4 regions of the Kitasatospora sp. NPDC002543 genome follow, and region 4 is predicted to be linked to each of the others. Evidence: riboswitches for the same ligand, from Rfam matches in the RefSeq annotation. Region 4 holds a riboswitch; each other region holds the start of a gene.
What was found. A riboswitch is a leader RNA that binds a small molecule or an ion and turns the genes downstream of it on or off. The one in region 4 is predicted to bind cyclic di-AMP.

Region 1 (5,608 bases), on a different contig from region 4:
CCGCCAGCCGGTCGAGGCGATGGCGACGGCGGCGGTGGACGCGCTGCTGGAGGAGGTCGGCGGGAACGCCGCCCAGCGCGGCGAGTTCATGTTCCAGCCGGAGCTGGTGATGCGCGGATCCACCGGGGCCGGCGCGCGCTGAGCCCCGGCTGCCACGGCCGAACGACGGGCCCCGGAGGGCGATCGCTCTCCGGGGCCCGTCGGCGTGCGCGGGGTCGGCCGTCGTGGTGCGCGCGACGGCCTTCGGGGCCGGCGGGGGCTTCCGTCGGGCGGTCAGCCCTCCTGGGTGGTCGGGCGGTCGACGGTCAGTCGGTGTCCGTCGGCCGCCTCGCCGGTGCGGGTCTCGGTGCGACGGCCGCGCGCCAGGTAGTCGCGCAGGACCAGTTCGACGGCGTCCTGGGGGCTCTTGGTGCCGGAGAGCATCATCGCGTCGATCGCGAGGTTCGCGTCGAGCGTGACGGTGACCTGGGCCATGTGACTCCTCCTCGGGTGCAGAGCAGCAGCATGCCCGCTGGGGCGGGGATCCACCACGGGACAGGGCGGAACCGCCGGAGGAGAGCCCGGAACCGTCGGCGGGAACGCCGGAACCCCCGGGGAGAGCGACCAGACTCTCCCCGGGGGTGGCGGATGGTCAGCGTGGGGATGACGGCCGACGGCCGACGGCTGACAGCTGACAGATGATGAAATCTGTCAGCTGTTATCCGTCAGCCGTCATTCGTCATTCGTCGTCCGAACGCCGTCGTCCGTGCGCCGTCCTCAGACCCGGCCGGCGAAGTCCGGGGCCCAGTTGGCGATGCTCTGCTCGCGGACGCCCGAGCTCGGGTTGGCGGCCTCGACGTACTTGCCGTTGCCGACGTAGATCGCGACGTGGTAGACGCCGGAGTCCTTGCCGTTGTTGGACCAGAACAGCAGGTCGCCCGGCTGGAGGCTGTCCAGCGAGACGTGGGTGCTGGCCGCGGCCTGGTCGGCGGCGACGCGCGGGACGGAGATGCCCGCGGCGCGCAGCGCGGCCTGGGTCAGGCCGGAGCAGTCCCAGCCGCCGTTGCCGGTGCCGCCGTAGACGTACGCCTGACCGACCTTCGACTCGGCGAAGGAGACCGCGGCGGCCATGCTGCCGGTGGCAGCCGGAGCCTGGGTCTGGGTCTGGGTCTGCGGAGCGGGCTTGGCGGCCGGCTTGGCGGCCGGGGCCTGGGCCTGCGCGGTCGGCTGGGCGTTCACGGCACCGCCGTTCGCGGACTGACCGGACTTCTGCGAGCGGTCGAACCAGGTGAAGTCCGAGCCGGACTTGCCGGTGGAGGACGGGGCGGCCTGGGCCTGGCCGTTGCCGCCGAAGGACAGCTGCTGGCCCGGGTAGATGGTGTCCGGGCCCTCGGTCAGGGTGCCGCGGTTGAGCTCGTAGAGCCGCTGCCAGCCGCCCTGCACCTGGTGCTGGTCGGCGATGGCGGACAGCCAGTCGCCCTGGACCACGGTGTAGTCGGCGCCCTGGGCCTGCTGCGGGCCCTTCTTGACCCAGTCGCTCCGGTTGCCCGTGGCGGCGTTGCCCGTGGCGGCCTGCGCGCCGTCCTGGGCGGGCGCGGCGGGCTTCGCGGCGGGGGCCTGGGGCTGCGCCGGCTTGGCGGCGGGCTTCGCCGCCGGAGCCGCCGGGGCGGCCGGCTTGGCGCTCTGCGCGGGCTTGGTGGCGGTCGAGCCCGCCGAGGTGTCGACGGAGGCGGCGGCGCCTCCCTTGGTGAGGCCGGCCTGGACCGAGCACACCGGCCAGGCGCCGGGGCCCTGCGAGGCGAGGACCTTCTCGGCGACGGAGATCTGCTGGTCCTTGGTGGCCAGGTCGGCGCGCGCCGCGAAGGCGGTGCCGCCGAAGGCGGACCAGGTGCTGGAGGTGAACTGGAGCCCGCCGTAGAAGCCGTTGCCGGTGTTGATGGCCCAGTTGCCGCCGCTCTCGCACTGGGCGACCTTGTCCCAGGTGGCGACGGAGGCGGCCGAGGCGGTGCCCGACGTGAGGCAGGGGACGGTGAGGCCGACGCCCGCGACGCCGAGGGCGGCGATCACGCGGCGGGTGCGGCTGGACAGGCGAGTGCCGTTGGTGGGCAGCATGAAGACGCGGTCCTCTCCCACGCCTGCGAGGTGAGCTGTCGGATTCGGGCTGGAGTTGCCCGGCCGCGCTGTGGGCGCGGCTTCACCCCTAGCCCTGGACCGTTCCGAAGACCGGTCCGGGGCGACTTACCTGTGGGTCCCCCGCTCCTGCCGTGGTGCGTTTTCGCGTTTCCAGGACATCCGACGGCAGGACTCGGCGTTGCGGATGAACCGGGTTCGTGTGGTCACGAACGGGGAGCACGTTAATCAGACTCAAGTTCAAACTGCAAACCACTGTGATGTGCATCACGGTTTAGTGGGAACTGCCAAAATCGCCGTCCATCAAGATCGAAAATGATCGTTTTCAAGCAATGTCATTGCGGAAGTCAACAACTGGCTGTGCCTCAGGAGCGGCGTGACGATGTGTCGAATCGTGGAGTCGCGCACGCCGGGAGGTGGGGGAGCGGTCGCGATCCGCGCGCTCGGATCCGCGCTCCCTTTTTCCTTTCAAATGGCTCCAGAAAGGCCAGAACGGACATTTCGCTTCGACGGCTCCGCGACTTCCGCACTTGACGGGACGTGCGGGAGGGCAAGCCGAAGGGCCCGGAACGGAAGCCGTTCCGGGCCCTTCGGTGCGCGCGGGCGGCGCGCGGTGTCGACTACTGCCCGAGGGGGCCCTCGGCGGCCGCGTGGGCGCCGCGAGCGCCCTCCGGGGCCCCCTCGGCCCCGGAGGCGGCCGCTGCCTCCGCCTCGGCCCGCGCCAGGTCCTCCGGGGACGGCGCGGGCAGGGCGGCCAGGTAGGTGGAGGCGATCAGCTGGCCGACCGACGGGTACGCGCCCAGCGGCGCGGCCGACGGGCAGCCGGTCTCCTCGGCCGCGGTGGCGAGCAGCTCGGAGTCCGCCTCCGGACCGATCACCAGCGGGGCCAGCGCCGGGCGCTGCGAGCCGGTCTCCTTGAGGTGGTTGACGGCCGCGGCCACCGAGCCGGGCACGTCGAGCGCGGCGGCGACGACCGGTACGGCCAGCCGCGCGGCCAGCAGCACGCCGGTGATGCCGGCCGCGGCGGCCGCGTCCTCGCCGCCGACGGTGGTCAGCACCACGCCGTCCGCGGCGGTCGCGATGGCGAACAGCCGGGCGCGGTCGGCCCGGGCCAGCCCGGCCTCGGACAGGCGGACGTGCACGGCCTCGGCCAGCAGCGGGTGCGGGCCCAGCGGGTCGGTGACGGGCGCGCCGTACTCGGCGGCGAGCGCGTGAAGCTCGGTCAGGAAGGTGTGCGGACCGGGCACCAGCGGCACCAGGACGGGCGTCGGAAGCCCCGCCTCGGCGGCCATGGCCAGCAGCTCGGCGACGGTGCGGTCCTCGCCGTCCACGCCCTCGGGGCCGTTGCCGGGGAGGTAGCCGACCGCGGTCCGGACGCCGTTCTGCTCGGTGCGGACGATCGAGAGCAACTCCTCGACGACCGAGCGGGACTCGGGCCCGGCGGTCGCGGGCACGGCGAGCACCAGGGCCGGGGCGCCGGCCGGGATCTCGGGGCGCTCGGGACGACGGTGGCGCCCCCGCGCACGGGAGCCTGGAGTGCGGACGGGCAGTGGCGCGCCCGGGATGGCTGCGGTGCTCATGCCGGAGATCGTAGGACATCGGCCCGTCCGGCTTGCAGTCGGCTGCCGTACGGGTTTCGCGCGGTCATGGTGCGGAGCCGGTGCGTCTGCGGCACGGCTCCGGGCGCTTTGCCTACAATCCGGACATTCTTCGCCCAACCTCCGTGCGATCACCGGCGCTTGCCCGGACGTCGTCGGAGGGGGCGGGCGTTGCATCCGGGGCGCGTGAGATGTCTCACAGCATGAGGTCGGCCTGACGGAGGGTCACAGGCGTGCGACTCCCGGCATTCGAAGATCAACATTCAGCGGGGAGATGCTCACGGCCGGTTATCGCGGGCTCGACGATTCATCGGCTATGTCCGTTTACGTACCGTCAGGAGAAGGGCCCGTGAAGAGTTCGCGGCTGAGGGTAAAAGGCCTCGTGCACCTGCAATGTCCCGTGCTGATGCACGTGCACTGCGGCTATCATCGCGTCAAGTGAGGCGTTGTGCCGGACCGGTACGGGGCCGGTCCGTTCGTTTCGGCGGCGCCGGGGGCGCCGCGCAGGACGACAACTCCGGAGCTCTTCGGGAGATTTATATGCACGACTCGCAGGACAAGCACGGCTCGTACGAGACCTACAACGGGATGGCCGCCACCGACCTCCAGGGGGTGGTCTGGCAGAAGAGCCTGCACAGCAACTCCCAGGGCAACTGCGTCGAGTTCGCGGCCCTGCCGGGCGGCGACGTGGCGATGCGCAACTCGCGGTTCCCGGACGGTCCCGCGCTGATCTACACCCGGGCCGAGATCGCCGCCCTGCTGCTGGGGGCGAAGGACGGGGAGTTCGACCACCTGGCGGTCTGACCGACCGTCGTGCTCCACCATCGGGGGGCCGTCGTGGGTGCCGACACCACGACGGCCTTTGTCTTTGCCTCCTCCGGGTGCCGCTCCCCGGAGCCTCTCCTCGGATCCGCCGGCCGCCCGGCGGTCCGGAGCCGTCCGTGACGGCATCCGTGGCGAGGTCCGCGGCGACGTCCGCAGTGACATCCGTGACGAGGTCCGCGGCGACGTCCGAAGTGATGTCAGCGGCGACCTCCGCGCTGTCATGGCGACGGAAGGGCCCGGGGTGTGGTCCTCCCGGGGTTCCTCCCGGCCGGCCGCACGCCGGCCGGCGCGGAGCCCGCCCCGAGCGGCTCCCTCCGAACGGTCGGTCCTGGGACCGGGGCCCCGTCCTAGGCCGAGCGCCGATGCCGTCCGCCGGCGTCGAGGGGGCCGTCGAGCGGTGAGCGCCCGCTGAGCACGGGGTGTCCGTCCAGCGGGGAGCCGCCGACCGACTCGGCCTCGAACATCGCCCACACCACCTTGCCGCTGCCCAGCGGGTGCCAGCCCCAGGAGCGGCTGAACGACTCCACCAGGTGCAGTCCACGGCCGGATTCGGCGACGAAGTCGGCCTCCCGGGCGACCGGCCCGATGCTGCTCGGATCGCTCACCGCGCAGACCACCTGGGGTGCGCGGTGCACCAGGCTTATTCGGATCGGCAGCCGGCCGTCCGCGGTCGGCTGTGTGGGAAAGTCGTACTCGCCCTGGGCGCCGCCCGACGGGTCGGGCCGTGCGCCGATCGCATGCCGGAGCGCGTTGGTCACGAGTTCCGAGGCCACCAGCGCGACGTCGTCGAACAGCTCGGTCAGGCCCCAGCGCTGAAGCGTGGTCCGGGCGAAGTCACGCGCGGTTCTGACGGCTTCGAAGCGAGGAGCGAGCGTACAGGTGACCACATGGGGGTCAACCGCCAAAGCCGTACCGGTGCTCATGAAGAGCTCCTCCCATAAGGGGGCGGACACGGCTGGACCCGCCGGGGTCATGCCGGTCACCTCCGACTCGCTCGGCCGCTCGGCCGCCCCCTCGACCAGGCGCGCGCGCACTCGAACGCCCGATGACGCGGGGGATGCCGTCGGGTCGGTGCA
Region 2 (5,608 bases), on a different contig from region 4:
GCGGCCTTGGGGCAGGTCAGGTAGTAGAGCGTGGGGAACGGCGTGCCGTCCGGCAGCCGGGGGGCCGTTTCCACGACGTCCGGGTTGCCGCAGGGGCAGCGGTGCGCCACGCCGCGCAGGCCGCGCGGCACCCGGCCGAGCTGGGCGGCGATGGCCGCGACGTCGGCGTCGGAGACGGTGGGGTGGTTCTCAGTGGTCATGGGGGGAGGTGTCTCCAACGGAGGACGGTGGGAGGGGAACAGGGGTGTCGGGTGCCGCCGCGGCGGCGGTGTCGGCGGCGTCCACCGAGTCCCAGATGCTGGCGTACCAGGGCTTGGCGGCCGTCACCTGGCCGGCGGCGGCGCCGTTCGGGGCGGAAGCGGCGCCGTTCGGGGCCGGAGCGGCGCCGGCGGCGGACGAGGAGGGCTGGGCGGAGGCCTGGCCGCCCGGGTCCACGGCGATGTACGGGGTCTCCCCCGGCACCGCGTAGTGCAGCCGGGCGCGGGCCTGCGCCTTGACGTACTCCGGGTCCTGCCAGCGGGCCTTCTCCCGGCGCAGCTGCTCGACCTGCTGGCGCGCGTGGTCGGCCTTCGCCCGCTGGGCGGAGATCTCGGCGCGCTGGGAGATGAACTGCCGCGTCGGGTAGGCGAGGATCGCCACCAGCGAGCAGAGCACCAGGACGAGGACGGTCGCCCGGCTCGTGAACCGGGGCCGGGCCGCCAAGCCCGGGATCCTCCAGCCAGCCATCTCCCGTATCCCCTCCTGGTCGCGACGGTGCCCCGCCGTCCACCCTACGGGGTGGACGGCGGGGCACCGGTCAGGCGTGCGCTAGCAGGAGCGCCCGGCCCTCGTGCTCGGCGCGCTGATCACTCGGCGGCGCGGAAGCGCGGGAAGGCGCCGCGGCCGGCGTACTCGGCGGCGTCGTCGAGGATCTCCTCGATGCGCAGCAGCTGGTTGTACTTGGCGACGCGCTCGGAACGGGCCGGGGCACCGGTCTTGATCTGGCCGCAGTTGGTGGCGACGGCCAGGTCGGCGATGGTGACGTCCTCGGTCTCGCCGGAGCGGTGCGACATCATGCAGCGGTAGCCGTTGCGCTGGGCCAGCTCGACGGCGTCCAGGGTCTCGGTCAGCGAACCGATCTGGTTCACCTTGACCAGCAGCGCGTTGGCGGTGCCGGTCTCGATGCCGCGGGCCAGGCGGGCCGGGTTGGTGACGAACAGGTCGTCGCCGACCAGCTGGACCTTGTCGCCCAGCTTGTCGGTCATGGCCTTCCAGCCGTCCCAGTCCGACTCGTCCAGCGGGTCCTCGATGGAGACCAGCGGGTAGGCGGCGACCAGCTCGGCGTAGTACTCGATGAGCTCGGCGGAGGTGAGCTCCTTGCCCTCGAACTGGTAGGCGCCGTCCTCGTAGAACTCGGAGGAGGCGACGTCCAGGGCCAGCGCGACGTCACGGCCGGGCACGTAGCCGGCCTTCTGGATGGCCTCGACGATGAGGTCCAGGGCCTCGCGGTTGGAGTCCAGGTTCGGGGCGAAGCCGCCCTCGTCGCCCAGACCGGTGGACAGGCCGCGCTCCTTCAGCACGCCCTTGAGCGTGTGGTAGACCTCGACGCCCCAGCGGACGGCCTCGGAGAAGGACTCCGCGCCGATCGGGGCGATCATGAACTCCTGGATGTCGACGTTGGAGTCCGCGTGCGACCCGCCGTTGAGGATGTTCATCATCGGGACGGGCAGGACGTGCGCGTTCGGGCCGCCCAGGTAGCGGAACAGCGGCAGGTCGCTGGCCTCGGAGGCGGCGTGCGCGACGGCCAGCGAGACGCCCAGGATGGCGTTGGCGCCGAGCGAGGACTTGTCCGGGGTGGCGTCCAGGTCCAGCATGGCCTGGTCGATCAGCCGCTGCTCGGTGGCGTCGTAGCCGACCAGCTCCGGGCCGATCTGCTCGATGACGGCCAGGACGGCCTTCTCGACGCCCTTGCCGAAGTAGCGGTTCTTGTCACCGTCACGCAGCTCCAGCGCCTCGAAGGCGCCGGTGGAGGCACCCGACGGGACAGCGGCACGACCCGTGCTGCCGTCGTCGAGGCCGACCTCGACCTCGACCGTGGGGTTGCCGCGCGAGTCGAGGATCTCACGGGCTACGACGACATCGATGGACGGCACGAGGCATCTCCTTGCGGAAGCAGGGTCCGGTCTGACGGTGGTGCTGTCAGCAGGACGATTGCGGAGTCGTTACGACCAGAGCCTAACCGCCCGGGCTCCCGGGGCCACCTCCGCCTCGGTGCCGTCTCAGCGTGTGGCCCCGCTACCCACCGGTAGTTCACCTGCTTGTCCCAGCTTGTCCCACCGGGAAGGGCGAATGCGGACGAAGGGGACCGGTAGGGCCGGTCCCCTTCGGACGTCGGGGCGGAGCGGTGCCGGCGGAGGCGGTCCGGCCGCTTGAAGACACGAGGGCTCAGCGGCTCGGCGGCACGAGGGCTCAGCCGACGTGCAGCACCTGACCCGGCATGATCAGGTTCGGGTCGCCGCCGACGGTGGAGTGGTTCTGCTCGTACAGCGCGTGCCAGCCACCGGAGACGCCCTGGGCGGTGGCGATGGTCGACAGGGTGTCACCGGCGCGGACGGTGTAGTCGTGGCCGGCGGCCTGCGGGGCCTGCGGGGCGTACTGCGGCTGAGCGGCGGCCTGGCCGGCGTACTGCTGGTAGACGCTCTGGTGGCTGGTCCAGTACCAGGCGCCGTTGCTCTGGTACCAGTACACCTTGGCGTCGGCGTCCCAGCCGGCCTTGCCGGAGAAGCCCGGGGCCTGCGGCTGGGCCTGCTGCTGCGGGGCGGCCTGCTGGACCGGCTGCGCGGCGGGCTTCTGCGCCGGCTTCTGGGCGGCGGGCTTCTGGGCGACCGGCTTCTCGGTCGGCTTGGCGGCGGGCTTCGGGGCCTGCTGCTTGGGAGCGGACTGCGGCTTGCTGTCCGAGGAGGTGTCAACCGCGGCCGGGGCACCGCCCTTGGTCAGACCGGCCTTCTGCGAGCAGACCGGCCAGGCACCCGGGCCCTGCGAGGCCAGCACCTTCTCGGCGACCGAGATCTGCTGGGCCTTGCTGGCCTGGTTGGCCTGCGGCGCGTAGGCGGCGCCGCCGTACGCCTTCCAGGTGCTGGACGTGAACTGGAGGCCGCCGTAGAAGCCGTTGCCGGTGTTGATGCTCCAGTTGCCGCCGCTCTCGCACTGGGCGACGGCGTCCCAGGTGGAGGCCGGGGCGGCGGAGGCGCCGGTGGCGGTGAGGAGCGGCATCGCGAGTCCGACGCCGGCCACACCGGCGACGGCGATGGCCTTCTCGGCCTGGGTGCGACGACGGTGGCGGCCAGTTCCAACGAACAGCATGAAGAGGTCCCTCTCCGCACGCCTGCGAGGTGAGCTGTCGGGTTCGGACCGGGAGGTGGCCCGGCCGCCGTGCGCGGAGACGACTCCGCTCGGGCGGCTTCACCCCAAGCCGTGGGGAGACGGCAACAAACCTGGTTCCCCCGCCCCTGCCCAGGGTTCTGGTCGGTTTCCCGTGGCGCGGCGGGCAGGATTCGGCGTTCCGCGTACGGGGTCCGCAGCTGCGAACTCCAGGGAGAGTAGACAGATCTTCAGATCAATCACAAGCTCATATCGTCGATATCACACGAGAATTACGGCCCGTGTCCGATCGCCTACCAACAGCGGCGTTATGTCCGGATTGATGGGTGTTCACACCGCACCCGACAGGCGATCGGCGACGTCCGGTCAGCCCTTCGAGGCCTCCGAAGGGGCCTGCGGAGACGTGGCCGGAGAACCGGTCGGAGGGGCGTGCGGGGAGCGGCTCTCCGGGCTGAATTCCACCGGCAGTTCGCGCAGCCCACGCATGATCAGGCCGCCCCGCCAGCGCAGGTTCTCCGGGCTCTCCGCGAGCCGCAGGTCCGGCAGCCGGGAGAGCAGCGTGGCCAGCGCGGCCCGCCCCTCCAGCCGGGCGAGCGGGGCGCCGATGCAGTAGTGGATGCCGTGCCCGAACCCCAGGTGGGGATTGTCCGCCCGGGCCAGGTCCAGGGTGTTCTCCGCCGCGAACCGGGCCGGGTCGCGGTCCGCCGCGGCCAGCACCACCAGCACCGGGTCGCCGACCGGGATGTCCACCCCGCCGATGGTCAGCGGACTGGTCGCGAACCGCCAGGTCGCCAGCTCCACCGGCCCGTCGTAGCGCAGGAGTTCCTCGATCCCGGTCTCCAGCAGCGCGCTCTCCCCGCGTGCCACCGACTCCTGCAGCAGCCGGCGCTGCTCCGGGTTGCGCAGCAGCGCGTACGTGCCGTTGCCGATCAGGTTCACGGTGGTCTCGAAACCCGCGAACAGGAGGATGAAGGCCATCGCCGCGGCCTCGTTCTCGGTCAGGTGCTCCCCGTGGTCACTGGCCCGGATCAGGCCCGAGATCAGGTCGTCCCCGAGGTCCGCGCGCTTGCGGTGGATCAGCTCCAGCAGGTACGCCCGCATCCGCTTCACCGCCCGGCCCACGCCGCCGCGCTGCCCCCCGCCGTGACGGATCATCATCCCGGCCCAGTCGCGGAAGTCGTCCTGGTCCTCGGCCGGCACCCCGAGCATGTCGCAGATCGCGTAGATGGGGAGCGGGAAGGCGAACTCGTGGATCAGGTCAGCCGAACCGCGCTGCGCGAAGCCGTCGATCAGCCGGTCGGTGAGCTGCTGCACCCGCGGCTCGAACTCGGCCACCCGGCGCGGGGTGAACGCCTTGGACACCAGCCGGCGCAGCCGGGTGTGGTCCGGCGGGTCGATGTTCAGCAGGTGGGTCATCAGGTCCGCCTGCCGCTCCCCCGGGATGCCCACCCGGCCGGTGCGGTGCGCCTGCTCGCTGTGGTGCGCCGGGTTCTTCGACAACCGGCCGTCCGCCAGCGCCTGCCGGGCGTCCGCGTACCTGGTCACCAGCCAGGCCTCCACCCCGCTCGGCAGGGTGGTGCGGTGCACCGGGGCGTGCTCGCGCAACCAGGCGTAGGCGGGGTACGGGTCGGCGGCGAACTCCCAGGTGAACAGCTGTGGGGCGGGGGCGTCGGACGACGAGGCGGCGGGCCGGGCGGGGTCGGGCTGAGCTGGCATGGACCGACCGTATCCGGTGCACCGGGCCCGCCCCCGCTCCGGCGGGCCCGCCCGGCCCCCGACACCTCCGCCGCGGCCTCCCTCGCCCGGGCGTGTACACGCCGTGGGCCGGTCGTGGGCGGCTCTTGGCCGACTCTTGGCCGCAGGACGGGCGTGAGCCTGGTCACCTGAGGGGTAATCCCTGTTGCGGAGGGTCAGGACGTGCCTACGATCCTCCGCAGTACGCGTGGGCGCCGGTGCGGTGTCGTCCACAGGGAGGAGCAGGCCATGCGGGTCAGCGGGTCAGTCGTCGTCATCGCGGTCCTCGACGGCGGGTCGGGCGCGGGCCTCGCCCGCCGGTTCGCCGCGGCGGACGCCGCCGGAATGCTGATCGCCGACCAGTACGTCGGCGTCGCCGAGGACCTCGCCGCCGAACTCGACCGGCCGGGCTGCCCCGTCGTCGGCGTCTGCGGCGACATCCGCCGCCCCAGCGACGTCGCCGCCCTCGTGGACACCGCCGAGAAGCACCTCGGTCCGATCGACCTGTTCGCCG
Region 3 (5,608 bases), on a different contig from region 4:
AGCAGCCGCGGGCCAGCACGCACCCGATCCCGGCGGCGCGGTGTCCTTCGAGGGTGAGCGAGGCCTGCCCGATCGGCGTCGCGTCGTCCGGCTCCCCGGCGTCGGCGAGCCTGGTGACGGCGAGCCGGTAGGTGTCCCGCTCCTCGGCCATCGCCTCCTCCAGGTACAGCTCGATCTGGTCGGCGCAGTCCTCCCGGCCGCTCGGCCCGAAGGGCAGGTGGCGGGTGACCTCCGGGTCGCCGAACAGCGCGTGCAGCGCGTCCACGTCCTCCTCGGTGTGGTGGTACTCGCGGACGGCCAGTCGCGGGCCGGTGAGTCGTACGGGGACCATGGCTGCCGACCCTATCCCCGCCCGGCGGCTACCGTTCGGACTATGAACGACGAAGACCTGCGGCTCGCCCCGCGCACCAAGGCCGCCGACCTGCTCGCCTGGGCGGCCGAGCAGGGCCGCGCGCCGGTGGCCGAGGGGCCGCTGCGCGCGGTGCTGGCGCTGCTGGAGCTGGGCGAGGGCAGGATGCACGACGGCTGGCCCGAACTGACCTCCGGCGCGGTGGAGCACCTGCTGTACGAGCGCCTCCACCTGTACGTCCAACCCGCGCCCGAGGAGGACCCGCTCGCCTACGGCGACGCCGTCCGGCTGCTGGTCGACCACCAGCGGGCGGCCCGGCGGCTGAACGCCAAGCGCCAGGAGCGGCTGCACGCGGAGGCCGAGTGGCAGGGCGAGGTCGCGGCCGGGCTGCTGCGCCGCGCCGACCTGGTGACCTGGCCCCGGCTGTACGCGCTGCTGCTGCACGCGTACGGGGTGGACGTGACGGACGGGGCGGCGGTGCGGGACTGGCTGGCCGGCTTCGGGGAGCTCCCGGAGGAGGAGCGGCTGGCCGCGTTCGAGGCGCTGGCTCCGGCCGGCTGGCTGGACGAGCCGGACGAGCAGGGCTGGGGCCCGGGCCGGGTGCTGTCGGTCGGCATGGCCACGGACGGCGCGCGGCGGCTGCTGGAGCAGGGCCTGATGCGGCGCAGCTACCGCAACCTGGCCGAGCTGACCGCGCTGGGCCGGCCGATGCCGGACGAACTGGCCGGGGACTTCGGGCGGTTCGAGGAGGCGGCGGTCGACGCGGCGCTCGACCTGCTCGGCGGGTGGACGGTGCCGGGACTGCCGCGGCTGCTGGTGACGGAGTTCCCGGAGCTGGCGCCGGAGCCCGGCCCGGAGGAGATCGAGGCGTACCTGGCGCAGCTGCCCGCCGAGGAGTGAGTGGCCGCGCGGGAAGCCCCCGGGCCGGTGCCGCGGCTCCGGCTCGGGGGCTTCCGCGGGTGCGTCAGGGGTTGAGGCCGCGCTGCTGGAGCCAGGGCTCCGGGTCGACCGGGGCACCGCCGCCGGGGCGGACCTCCATGTGCAGGTGCGGGCCGGTGACGTTGCCGGTCGCGCCGACCTTGCCGATCTGCTGGCCGGCGGCGACCTTGCCGGAGCCCTTGGTGATCGCGGAGAGGTGGCAGTACCAGATCTCGGTGCCGTCGGGCAGGGTCTCGACGATCCGGTAGCCGTACGAGCCGGCCCAGCCGGCCGAGGTGATGGTGCCCTGGCCGAGCGCGTGGACCGGGGTGCCGGTGTCGGCGGCGAAGTCCAGGCCGGTGTGCAGGTTGGCCCAGTAGCGGGCGCTCTGTCCGTAGTGGGCGGAGAGCCGGTAGTCGTCCACGGGGAGGACGAGCGCGGCGGCCTTGGCCCGTTCGGCCTCCTCGGCGGCGCGCTTGGCCTCGGCCTCCTTGGCGGCGGCCTTGGCCTCGGCCTCCTGCGCGGCCTGGAGCCGGGCGGTCTCCTCGGCGGCGGTGCGCTGGCTGTCGGCCTGGCTCTGGATGCGGGCGGCGAGCGCGAGGCCGGGGTCCGCGGAGAGGGCGAGCGGGGTCTCGTCCGGGGCCTCGATGGCGGGGGCGGCGGCCGGGGTCGCCGAGGCGAAGCCGGTGGCGCCCAGGGTGGCGGCCACGGCGGTGACGCCGAGCAGCGGGGAGGCTCCGCGGGTCTGACGCGGCATCCGGTGGCGGTTGGTCTCGGCCTCCGCGGCGAAGTCGTCCGGGCCGAAGGGCTCGGGTCCGTCCGTGCCGGGGTGGTCGAGGAGCTGGGTACCGGCTGCGGGGCCGACCGGGTGTGCCGGGGTGTGCGTCGACGCCACGGAGGCGCGCTCCTTTCCTTCCTTCGCGCCTACCGGGTTAGCTGACGGGTTCGGAGCAGGAAGGTCTCCTACGGCCGGGCCGGAGCCCCGCCGATTCACCCCAAGGAACGTGGTTCCCCGGCTCCCTGACCTGCCCGGGGGCCGGTCGTCGGGATTAGGCGACGGCGCACGGTGCCGTCTGGTTACGGCGTTGACAACCGCGCTGCGTTATCAAACGTTAATCCTAGGAGGCTCTGATTCCAAGCCATCCGTTCGGAGCAGCCCGCGGACAGATGATCGGACGTCAACGAACGGCCCCTCATGCACGGCCCCATCTGAGTACCCATACTCATGTGCGGTCCGATCCGACGGCCGCATCCTGACGCCATGAGCGCACCGATGCAGAGCCGCACCACGTCCGCGTACTACATCCAGTCCGTCCTGTCCTTCGCCCTGTCGGGCACCGCACTCGCCGCCGGGATCGCCTACCTGCCGGTCGGCGGGTGGACCCGGGCCTTCCTGGGGATCGGACTCCTCTACACCGTCACCTCCGCGTTCACGCTGGCGAAGGTGATCCGGGACCGGCAGGAGTCGAACGAGATGGTCACCCGGGTGGACCAGGCCCGGCTGGAGAAGCTGCTCAGCGAGCACGACCCGTTCAAGGTCGAGGGGGTCTGACCGCTCCGCGCCCCCGCACCGCACCGCCCCCGCACGGCACCGCCCCCTCCTCCCGCGCCCCCCTCGCCCCGTCCACTCCTCCCCCGTCCGCTCCCCGCCCCGTCCGCTCCGGTGCGCCGCCGACCGCTTGACGGCTAAGGCTATTAGCCTTAGCTTTATGGCTATCGGCGGCACCGCCGATGCCCCGCACCGGCGGCCCGAGGAGGACCCCGTGAACGGCACCACCACCCCGACCACCCAGTACCTGACCGTCCCCGGAGGCCGGATCGCCTTCGACGACACCCGGCACGGCGAGGGCACCCCCGTGGTCCTGCTGCCGGGCATGCTCGACAGCCGGGCCGCGTACCGGCACCTGCGCCCGCTGCTCACCGCCGCCGGCCACCGGGTCGTCACCATGGACCTGCGGGGCTTCGGCGAGTCCTCGATCGCCTGGGACGACTACGGCCCGGCCGCCATCGCCGGCGACGTCCTCGCCCTGCTCGACCACCTCGGCATCGAGCGCGCCGTCCTCGCCGGGAACTCCTACACCGGGGCGACCGTCGTCAGGGCCGCCGGGGACGCGCCCGAGCGGGTCGCCGGGATCGTCCTGATCGACGCCTTCGTCGAGAACCCGCCGCCGGGCGCCCTGATGCGCGGCGCCATGGGCCTGCTGGGCGCGGCCCTCGTGCACTGGCCGGCCTCCTGGGGCTTCTACCTGCGCCGGATGGCCTTCCCCGGCGCCAAGCCCGCCGACTTCGACGCGTACGTGGACGGGCTGGTCGCCGCGCTGCGCACCCCGGGGCGCAAGGCGGCCACCCGCGGGTACGTCCACGGCGACTCGGCGCCGGTCGGCTGGACGGCCGCGGTGCGGTGCCCGGCGCTGGTCGTCATGGGCGACAAGGACCCCGACTTCCCGAAGCCGGAGCTGGTCGCCGACCGGCAGGCCGCCGCACTCGGCGCCCGGAAGGCGATGATCGAGGGGTCCGGGCACTACCCGATGGCCGACAACCCGGCGGCCACCGCGGACGCCCTGCTGCCGTTCCTCGCCGAACTCGGCTGAGCCCGCGGGCCCCTGCCCGGCCGCACCCCGCCCGACCCGTCCGCCCGATCCCATCCGTACGGAGAGCCCGAACCCATGCCCCGCGTAGGACTGACCCCCGACCAGGTCGTCGACCACGCCCTCACCCTCATCGACGAGCAGGGCCCCGAGGCCCTCACCCTGGCGGCCGTCGCCGCCCGGGCCGGGGTCGCCACCCCCTCGCTGTACAAGCACGTCAGCGGCGGCCTCGCCGAACTGCGGCGGCTGATCGCCGTCCGGGTCACCGGGGACCTGGCCGACCGGCTCGCCGAGGCGGCCGTCGGGCGCGGCGGGGACGACGCCGTGGCCGCGGTGCTGCGCGCCTACCACGCGTACGCCACCGAACACCCGCACCGCTACAACGCCCTGCCCCAGGCCCCGCAGCCCGACGACGACCTGGCCCGGGCGGCCGCCCGGCTGGTCGGCGTGATCATCGCGGTGCTGCGGGAGTACGGCCTCGACGGCTCCGAGGCGATCCACGCCGCCCGCACCGTCCGCTCCCTGGCGCACGGCTTCGCCTCCCTGACCGCCGCCGGGGCCTTCCAGCTCGCCGAGGACCTCACCACCACCCACGACCGCCTCGTCGCCACCCTCACCACGGGCCTCCGCGCCTGGCCCGCCCGGGACGTGCCCCGCTGAGGGCCCGGCCCGCTCAGGGCGTGTGGCGCCGTCCGGGTACCCCTGCACCGAAAGGCGTCCCTTTCGTAACACCCTGCGCACAGGCCCCACACATCACAGAACGGGATCCGGCCACCCGGCTCGATCCCGACGCTTCGAACCGGCACCGGCCAGGAGGGTCGGATGCCTCGTCAGGCGGTGGGATCGGGGTCGAACGAGTGCCGATTGACGCCGAATTGACTCGATATTGACGAGATCCGGTCACTTGGCGAGATCCGTTCACACCTTCGTAGGATCATCACCCTAGAATTCGCGGCGTGACGATGACTCAGTGGTCCGTAACGGCAACCGGCGTGCTCGCCGTCCTCGCCCTCGTGGCCGCCGCGCGGTTCCACGCCGTGTCCGTCACCCAGCGCCGCCGCGCCGACCGGCTGCGCGGCGAACTCACGGCCGTCCAGGACCAGCTGGCCACCGAGCTCTCCCGCCGCGGCGCCGAACTCGCCGCCGTCCAGCAGGAGCACGAGCACACCGCCTCCACCCAGCGGGCCTTCCTCAGCGTCGCCCGCCGGATCCTGGTGATGGCCCACGACCAGCAGGCGCTGCTCGACGAGATGGAGCGCACCCACGACGACCCGGCGCTGCTGGAGGGCCTGCTCAAGGCCGACCATGCGGCCGCCCAACAGGCCCGCCTGGCCCAGACCCTGGCCGTGCTGTGCGGCGCGCGGGCCGGCCGGCACTGGCCGGAACCGGTCTCCCTGGAGGACGTCGTCCGCGGCGCCCAGTCGCGCATCCTGCCGTTCCAGCGCGTGGTGGTGCGCAGCCGCACCGAGACCGCGGTGGTCGGTGCCGCCGCCGAGGCGCTGATCCACGCGATCGCCGAGCTGCTGGACAACGCCACCCGCTACTCCCCGCCCAGCACCCAGGTGTTCGTCACCCTGATGCCGGTGCACAACGGCGCCGTCATCGAGATCGACGACGGCGGGGTCGGCATGCCGGAACAGGCCGTCGCCAAGGCCGCCGCCGCCCTGGCAGGCGGCAGCACCCTGGAGGTCTCCCGGCTGGGCGAGGTGCCGCAGCTGGGCCTGGCCGCGGTCGGCCGGCTCGCCGAGCAGTA
Region 4 (5,608 bases):
AATTGACCCAGCCTACCCCATCCGCCGACGTCCGGCGTGACCTCGACTGTTACTCTTGCGAAGCGTGAGCGCGAAGCCCCAGATCCCCAATGTCCTGGCCTCCCGGTACGCCTCGGCGACCCTGGCCCAGCTGTGGTCCCCCGAGCACAAGGTGGTCCTCGAGCGCCACCTGTGGCTCGCCGTCCTGAAGGCCCAGCAGGACCTCGGCGTCGAGGTTCCGGCGACCGCCGTCGCCGACTACGAGCGGGTGATCGACCAGGTCGACCTCGGCTCGATCGCCGCCCGTGAGCGGGTCACCCGCCACGACGTGAAGGCCCGCATCGAGGAGTTCAGCGAACTCGCCGGCCACGAGCAGATCCACAAGGGCATGACGTCCCGGGACCTGACCGAGAACGTCGAGCAGCTCCAGATCCGCCAGTCCCTGGAGCACGTGCGGGACCGCACGGTCGCCGTGCTGGTCCGCCTGGCCAAGCTGTCCGCCCAGCACTCCGAGCTGGTCATGGCCGGCCGCTCGCACAACGTGGCCGCGCAGGCCACCACCCTGGGCAAGCGGTTCGCGTCGATCACCGACGAGCTGCTGGTCGCCTTCCGCCGCCTGGAGGAGCTGATCGCCCGCTACCCGCTGCGCGGGATCAAGGGCCCGGTCGGCACCGCCCAGGACATGCTGGACCTGCTCGGCGGCGACACCGAGAAGCTCGCCGAGCTGGAGCGCCGGGTCGCCGGGCACCTCGGCTTCGACCACGTGCTGACCAGCGTCGGCCAGGTCTACCCGCGCTCGCTGGACTTCGAGGTGCTCACCGCCCTCGTCCAGCTGGCCGCCGCGCCGTCCAGCCTGGCCAAGACCATCCGGCTGATGGCCGGCCACGAGCTGGTCACCGAGGGATTCAAGGAGGGCCAGGTCGGCTCCTCCGCGATGCCCCACAAGATGAACACCCGCTCCTGCGAGCGCGTCAACGGCCTGGCCGTCATCCTGCGCGGCTACGCCTCGATGACCGGCGAGCTGGCCGGCGACCAGTGGAACGAGGGCGACGTCTCCTGCTCGGTGGTGCGCCGGGTCGCGCTGCCGGACGCGTTCTTCGCCTTCGACGGCCTGCTGGAGACCTTCCTGACCGTCCTCGACGAGTTCGGCGCCTTCCCCGCCGTGATCGAGGCCGAGCTGGACCGCTACCTGCCGTTCCTCGCCACCACCAAGGTGCTGATGGGCGCGGTGCGCGCGGGCGTCGGCCGGGAGACCGGGCACGAGGTCATCAAGGAGCACGCCGTCGCCTCCGCGCTGGCGATGCGCGCGGGCGCCCGCGAGAACGAGCTGCTGGACCGGCTGGCCGCCGACGAGCGGATCCCGCTGGACCGGGCCGGGCTGGACGCGCTGCTGGCCGACAAGCTGTCCTTCACCGGCGCGGCCGGTGCCCAGGTCGCGGAGGTCGTCCGCCAGGTGGAGGCCGTCGCGGCCGCCTACCCGGACGCCGCCAAGTACGCGCCGGCCGACATTCTCTGACGTGTCGTCAGGCCCTCGTCAGGCCTGAGCCGAGGGCCCTGCCGCCGGACCGGTGGCGGGTCCCTCGCGCGTCGTGGGGACGTGGCCCGGGTCCAGCGGCGGAGCGGTGGGGCCGCACGGCCAGTCGCAGTTCGGCTCGGCCACCGGCTGCGCCGCCTCGGGGGCCAGGACGTTGCCCCGTACGGTCGCGGCGGCGATCAGCCCGCCGGCCGCCAGCAGACCGGCGCAGATCAGCATCGCGGTGTGGAAGGCCGAGTCGACCGAGGAGGGCACCCGGTAGGCGTCGCCGCTCAGCCCGGCCAGCGCCGGCAGGGCGGCCACCGCGAGCAGGCCGGCCGCGCGGGCGGCGGCGTTGTTGACCCCGCTGGCGATGCCCGCGTGCCGGACCTCGACGGCGGCCAGCACCGTCGCCGTCAGCGGCGCGACCAGCAGTGTCATCCCGCAGCCCATCACCGCGACGGCGGGCAGCACGTCCACCCAGTACGAGGAGTCGGGGCCGATGCGCAGCATCAGCAGCACCCCGGCGGCGCACAGCAGCGGGCCGACGGTCAGCGGGACACGCGGGCCGATCCGCTTGCCGAGGCGTCCGGCGCGCGCGGACAGCGTCAGCATCAGCACGGTGATCGGCACCAGGGCGAAGCCCGAGACCAGCGGCGAGAAGCCGGACACGATCTGGAGCTGCACCACCAGGAGGAAGAAGACGCCGCTGAACGCCGCGTACACGCACAGGGTGACCAGGTTCACCGCGGTGAACAGCCGGGAGGAGAACAGCCCCAGCGGCAGCATCGGTTCGGGGGCGCGGCGCTCGACCGCCACGAAGGCGGCGCCGAGCGCCAGCCCCAGCACCCCGCTGACCCAGACGGCGGGGGACAGGCCCTCGCCGGCCGCGGTCAGCGCGTAGGTGACCGCGCCGAGGGCGAGGGCGGCGAGCACGGCGCCGAGCACGTCGAAGCGACCGGAGGCGGCCTCGTCCCGGCTCTCCGGCACCGACCGGGTGGTGACGGCGATCACGGCGGCGGCCAGCGGCAGGTTCAGCAGGAAGATCCAGCGCCAGCCGGGGCCGTCCACCAGCCAGCCGCCGAGGAAGGGGCCGACCGCGGCCGACACCCCGCCGAGGCCGGACCAGAGGCCGACCGCCGCCGAGCGGTCGTCGGGGTGGAAGACGGCCTGGAGCATGGCGAGCGAGCCGGGGGTGAGCAGCGCCCCGCCGATGCCCTGCACGGCGCGGGCGGCGATCAGCACGTGGATGTTCGGCGCTGCGGCGCAGGCCGCGGAGGCGACGGCGAACCAGACCACACCGATCAGGAAGACCTTGCGCCGCCCGTACCGGTCGCCGAGCGCGCCGCCGAGCAGGATCAGGCCCGCCAGGGTGAGCAGATAGGAGTTCAGCGTCCACTGCAGGGACGCCAGGGAGGCGCCGAGGTCGGCGCCGATCCGGGGCAGGGCGACGTTCACCACGGTGCCGTCGAGCATCGCCATGCTGGAGCCGAGCACCGTTGCCATCAGTACCCAGCGGCCCTGCGCGGTGCCCAAGCGCAGGGTGCCGGCCTCGGAGGTGGTCACGGGCGAATCCTGCGCTGCCGGGGCGCGAGTGACAAGGGTCACCGGTGGGTGTGTTGGGGGTGGGCGGTGCGTGAGCGGGCGGCTGCGCAGTGTCGGCGATCTCGGCGCAGGGTCGTGGATCAGTGGCGCGGGGTGAATGGATTGTGTACGTATCGTGGGCCTGGGCCTGCGGAGGGTCACCGGGGCAGGGGGGATCGTTGCGTTTTCAAAGATCGACATTGCTTCACCCGAACGGATGGGTTTTAGTTCAGCGACCGCCCGGCCAGTCCGGACGGATCCGCCGGGTGGAACGCCGAGTCCTGCCGCTGCCCGGTGGTTCGAAACGAACTCTGTACGGCAGGAGCGGGGGACCCACAGGTAAGTCGCCGGACCGGAGTTCGCGCCTCAGGGCGCGGGCGTCCAGGACCGGCTAGGGGTGAAGCCGCACACGCGGCCGGGCAACTCCAGCCCGAACCCGACAGCTCACCTCGCAGGCGTCGGAGAGGAAACTTCCATGCCTGCACAGGCTCGTCGTATCGCCCTGCCCCGCGCCGCCCGCATCGGCATCGCCACCGCCGTGACCGGTGTCTCCTTCGCCCTCCCGCTCGTGACCGCGATGAGCGCCCAGGCCCACACCGCCCCGGCCGCGGCCGCCGCCGCCGCCAAGCCGGCCGCGCAGGCCCCCGCCCCGGCCCAGGCCGCCGCGCAGGAGAGCTACCGCGTCGTCGGCGGCGACACCCTGTCCAAGATCGCCGACGCCCGGAACGTCGAGGGCGGCTGGCACGCGCTGTACGAGCGGAACCGCTCGGTCGTCGGCGCCGACCCGAACCTGATCTTCCCGGGCCAGCAGCTCGCGCTGCCGGGCCATGCCGGCGCTCCGGCCAAGCCGGCCGCTCCGGCGAAGCCCGCCACGCCGGCGAAGCCCGCCGCTCCGGCGGCTCCGGCGACCCAGGCCGCCAAGCCGCAGGCCCAGGTCCAGGTGCAGACCGAGGCCGCCAAGCCGTCCGCGCAGCTCCAGACCCAGCTCCAGGTCGCCACGCCGGCCCAGGCCGTGACCGCCACTCCGGTCGCCGCCGCCACCTCCGGCTTCGTCGCCCCGCTGGCCAACCCGAGGCTCGGCACCGCCTACGGCGTGGCCGGCTCGATGTGGGCCTCCGGCCACCACACCGGCCAGGACTTCGTCGCCTCCACCGGCACCCCGCTGCGCGCGATCGCCAACGGCGTCGTGGTCAAGGCCGGCAACGGCGGCGCCTACGGCAACGAGGTCGAGATCAAGCTCGCCGACGGCCACTACGCCGAGTACGCGCACCTCTCCTCGATCGGTGTGAGGATCGGTCAGACCGTCACCGCCGGCCAGCAGATCGGCCTCTCCGGCGCCACCGGCAACGTGACCGGCCCGCACCTGCACTTCGAGATCCGCAACGGCTCGGAGTACGGCTCGGACATCAACCCGGTCGCCTACCTGCGCGCGCACGGCGTCGCGCTCTGACCCCGAGAGCTCCGGGGTACCAGGAACCACCGCTGCTGCGGGCGAACCGATCGCCCGGGATGGTCATGTCGGGTGACCGCTCGACCGGGTGATCGCCGCACGGCGGACATGGGCGCGGGACACGCCCAGGCCGGCCCGGCCGCACGAGGACCTCCTCGTGCGGCCGGGCCGGCCGCTTTCGTTCCCGGGGCCGCCCGGGGTGTTCCAGCGGTCGAACGAAGCGTCAACTCCGGCGCACTGCCGGGTGATCGGCTGAAGCGCCGGGCTCCTGCGGGGCGCCATGCTGGCGGGCGGTCAGCGCCCGGCCGGTCCGGCGGTGGGGCGGGTCAGTGAGGCGAGGAGGCCGGATGGCGGTCCGGAGCGGGGGCGTGGCGGGGGAGACGGCCGGACGGGAGCGGCTCGGCCCGGGCGGCGTCGACCGGTTGAAGGCGGACTCGGTCGGCCTGGTCGGGGTGGTGTTCATGGCGCTCGCCACCGCCGCCCCGATCACCGCGATGACCGGCAACCTGCCGATCATCGTCGGGCAGGGCAACGGGGCCGGCGCGCCCGCCGCGTACATCGTGGCGACGGTGGTGCTGACGGTGTTCTCGGTCGGCTACGTGGCGATGGCCCGTCACATCACCGCGGCCGGCGCGTTCTACGGCTACGTCTCGCACGGACTGGGCCGGGTGGTCGGGATGGCGGCCGGGCTGCTCGCGGTGCTCGCGTACGTCGTCACCGAGGCCTCGGCCCTCGGCTTCTTCGCGTACTCGCTGCGCGGGCTGGTCCGTTCCCAACTGGGGGTGGAGCTGGGCTGGGGCTGGTACGCGCTGTTCGGGGCGGCGGTGATCGGGGTGATGGCCTGGTTCGACCTGCACCTGACGGCCAGGGTGCTCGGGGTCGCGCTGGTGCTGGAGATCGGGGTGCTGAGCGCGGTGTCGTTCGCGGTGCTGTTCTCCGGCGGCGGTCCGGACGGGATCGCGGTGGCCGCCGTGAACCCGCTGAACGCGCTGAAGGGGGTGGGGAGTTCGGGGCCGGCGGCGGCCGGGCTCGGCCTGTTCTTCGCGTTCTGGTCCTGGGTGGGTTTCGAGTCCACCGCGATG

Region 1: linked by a shared signal. The riboswitch ahead of ACWD4P_RS02160 (transglycosylase family protein) and the one ahead of ACWD4P_RS10085 (M23 family metallopeptidase) in region 4 are both predicted to bind cyclic di-AMP.
Region 2: linked by a shared signal. The riboswitch ahead of ACWD4P_RS36160 (transglycosylase family protein) and the one ahead of ACWD4P_RS10085 (M23 family metallopeptidase) in region 4 are both predicted to bind cyclic di-AMP.
Region 3: linked by a shared signal. The riboswitch ahead of ACWD4P_RS17525 (M23 family metallopeptidase) and the one ahead of ACWD4P_RS10085 (M23 family metallopeptidase) in region 4 are both predicted to bind cyclic di-AMP.

Annotation. Positions count from the first base shown of each region.
Region 1 covers NZ_JBSFWR010000003.1:12,907-18,514, reverse strand. Annotated here, with positions in the region: gene ACWD4P_RS02170 (LacI family DNA-binding transcriptional regulator) at 1-142, shown strand, start outside; gene ACWD4P_RS02165 (hypothetical protein) at 274-474, opposite strand; gene ACWD4P_RS02160 (transglycosylase family protein) at 757-2,112, opposite strand; cyclic di-AMP (ydaO/yuaA leader) riboswitch at 2,099-2,269, opposite strand; gene ACWD4P_RS02155 (hypothetical protein) at 2,730-3,689, opposite strand; gene ACWD4P_RS02150 (DUF397 domain-containing protein) at 4,248-4,511, shown strand; gene ACWD4P_RS02145 (ATP-binding protein) at 4,880-5,455, opposite strand.
Region 2 covers NZ_JBSFWR010000157.1:1,558-7,165, reverse strand. Annotated here, with positions in the region: partial or broken gene ACWD4P_RS36175 (DUF501 domain-containing protein) at 1-218, opposite strand, end outside; gene ACWD4P_RS36170 (FtsB family cell division protein) at 190-726, opposite strand; gene eno (phosphopyruvate hydratase) at 846-2,132, opposite strand; gene ACWD4P_RS36160 (transglycosylase family protein) at 2,449-3,342, opposite strand; cyclic di-AMP (ydaO/yuaA leader) riboswitch at 3,348-3,516, opposite strand; gene ACWD4P_RS36155 (cytochrome P450 family protein) at 3,727-5,076, opposite strand; gene ACWD4P_RS36150 (SDR family NAD(P)-dependent oxidoreductase) at 5,344-5,608, shown strand, end outside.
Region 3 covers NZ_JBSFWR010000036.1:42,319-47,926, reverse strand. Annotated here, with positions in the region: gene ACWD4P_RS17535 (GNAT family N-acetyltransferase) at 1-331, opposite strand, end outside; gene ACWD4P_RS17530 (hypothetical protein) at 374-1,249, shown strand; gene ACWD4P_RS17525 (M23 family metallopeptidase) at 1,314-2,162, opposite strand; cyclic di-AMP (ydaO/yuaA leader) riboswitch at 2,175-2,333, opposite strand; gene ACWD4P_RS17520 (YiaA/YiaB family inner membrane protein) at 2,529-2,819, shown strand; gene ACWD4P_RS17515 (alpha/beta fold hydrolase) at 2,977-3,858, shown strand; gene ACWD4P_RS17510 (TetR/AcrR family transcriptional regulator) at 3,934-4,515, shown strand; gene ACWD4P_RS17505 (ATP-binding protein) at 4,818-5,608, shown strand, end outside.
Region 4 covers NZ_JBSFWR010000016.1:46,668-52,275, forward strand. Annotated here, with positions in the region: gene purB (adenylosuccinate lyase) at 65-1,495, shown strand; gene ACWD4P_RS10080 (MFS transporter) at 1,514-2,998, opposite strand; cyclic di-AMP (ydaO/yuaA leader) riboswitch at 3,412-3,549, shown strand; gene ACWD4P_RS10085 (M23 family metallopeptidase) at 3,552-4,526, shown strand; gene ACWD4P_RS10090 (APC family permease) at 4,874-5,608, shown strand, end outside.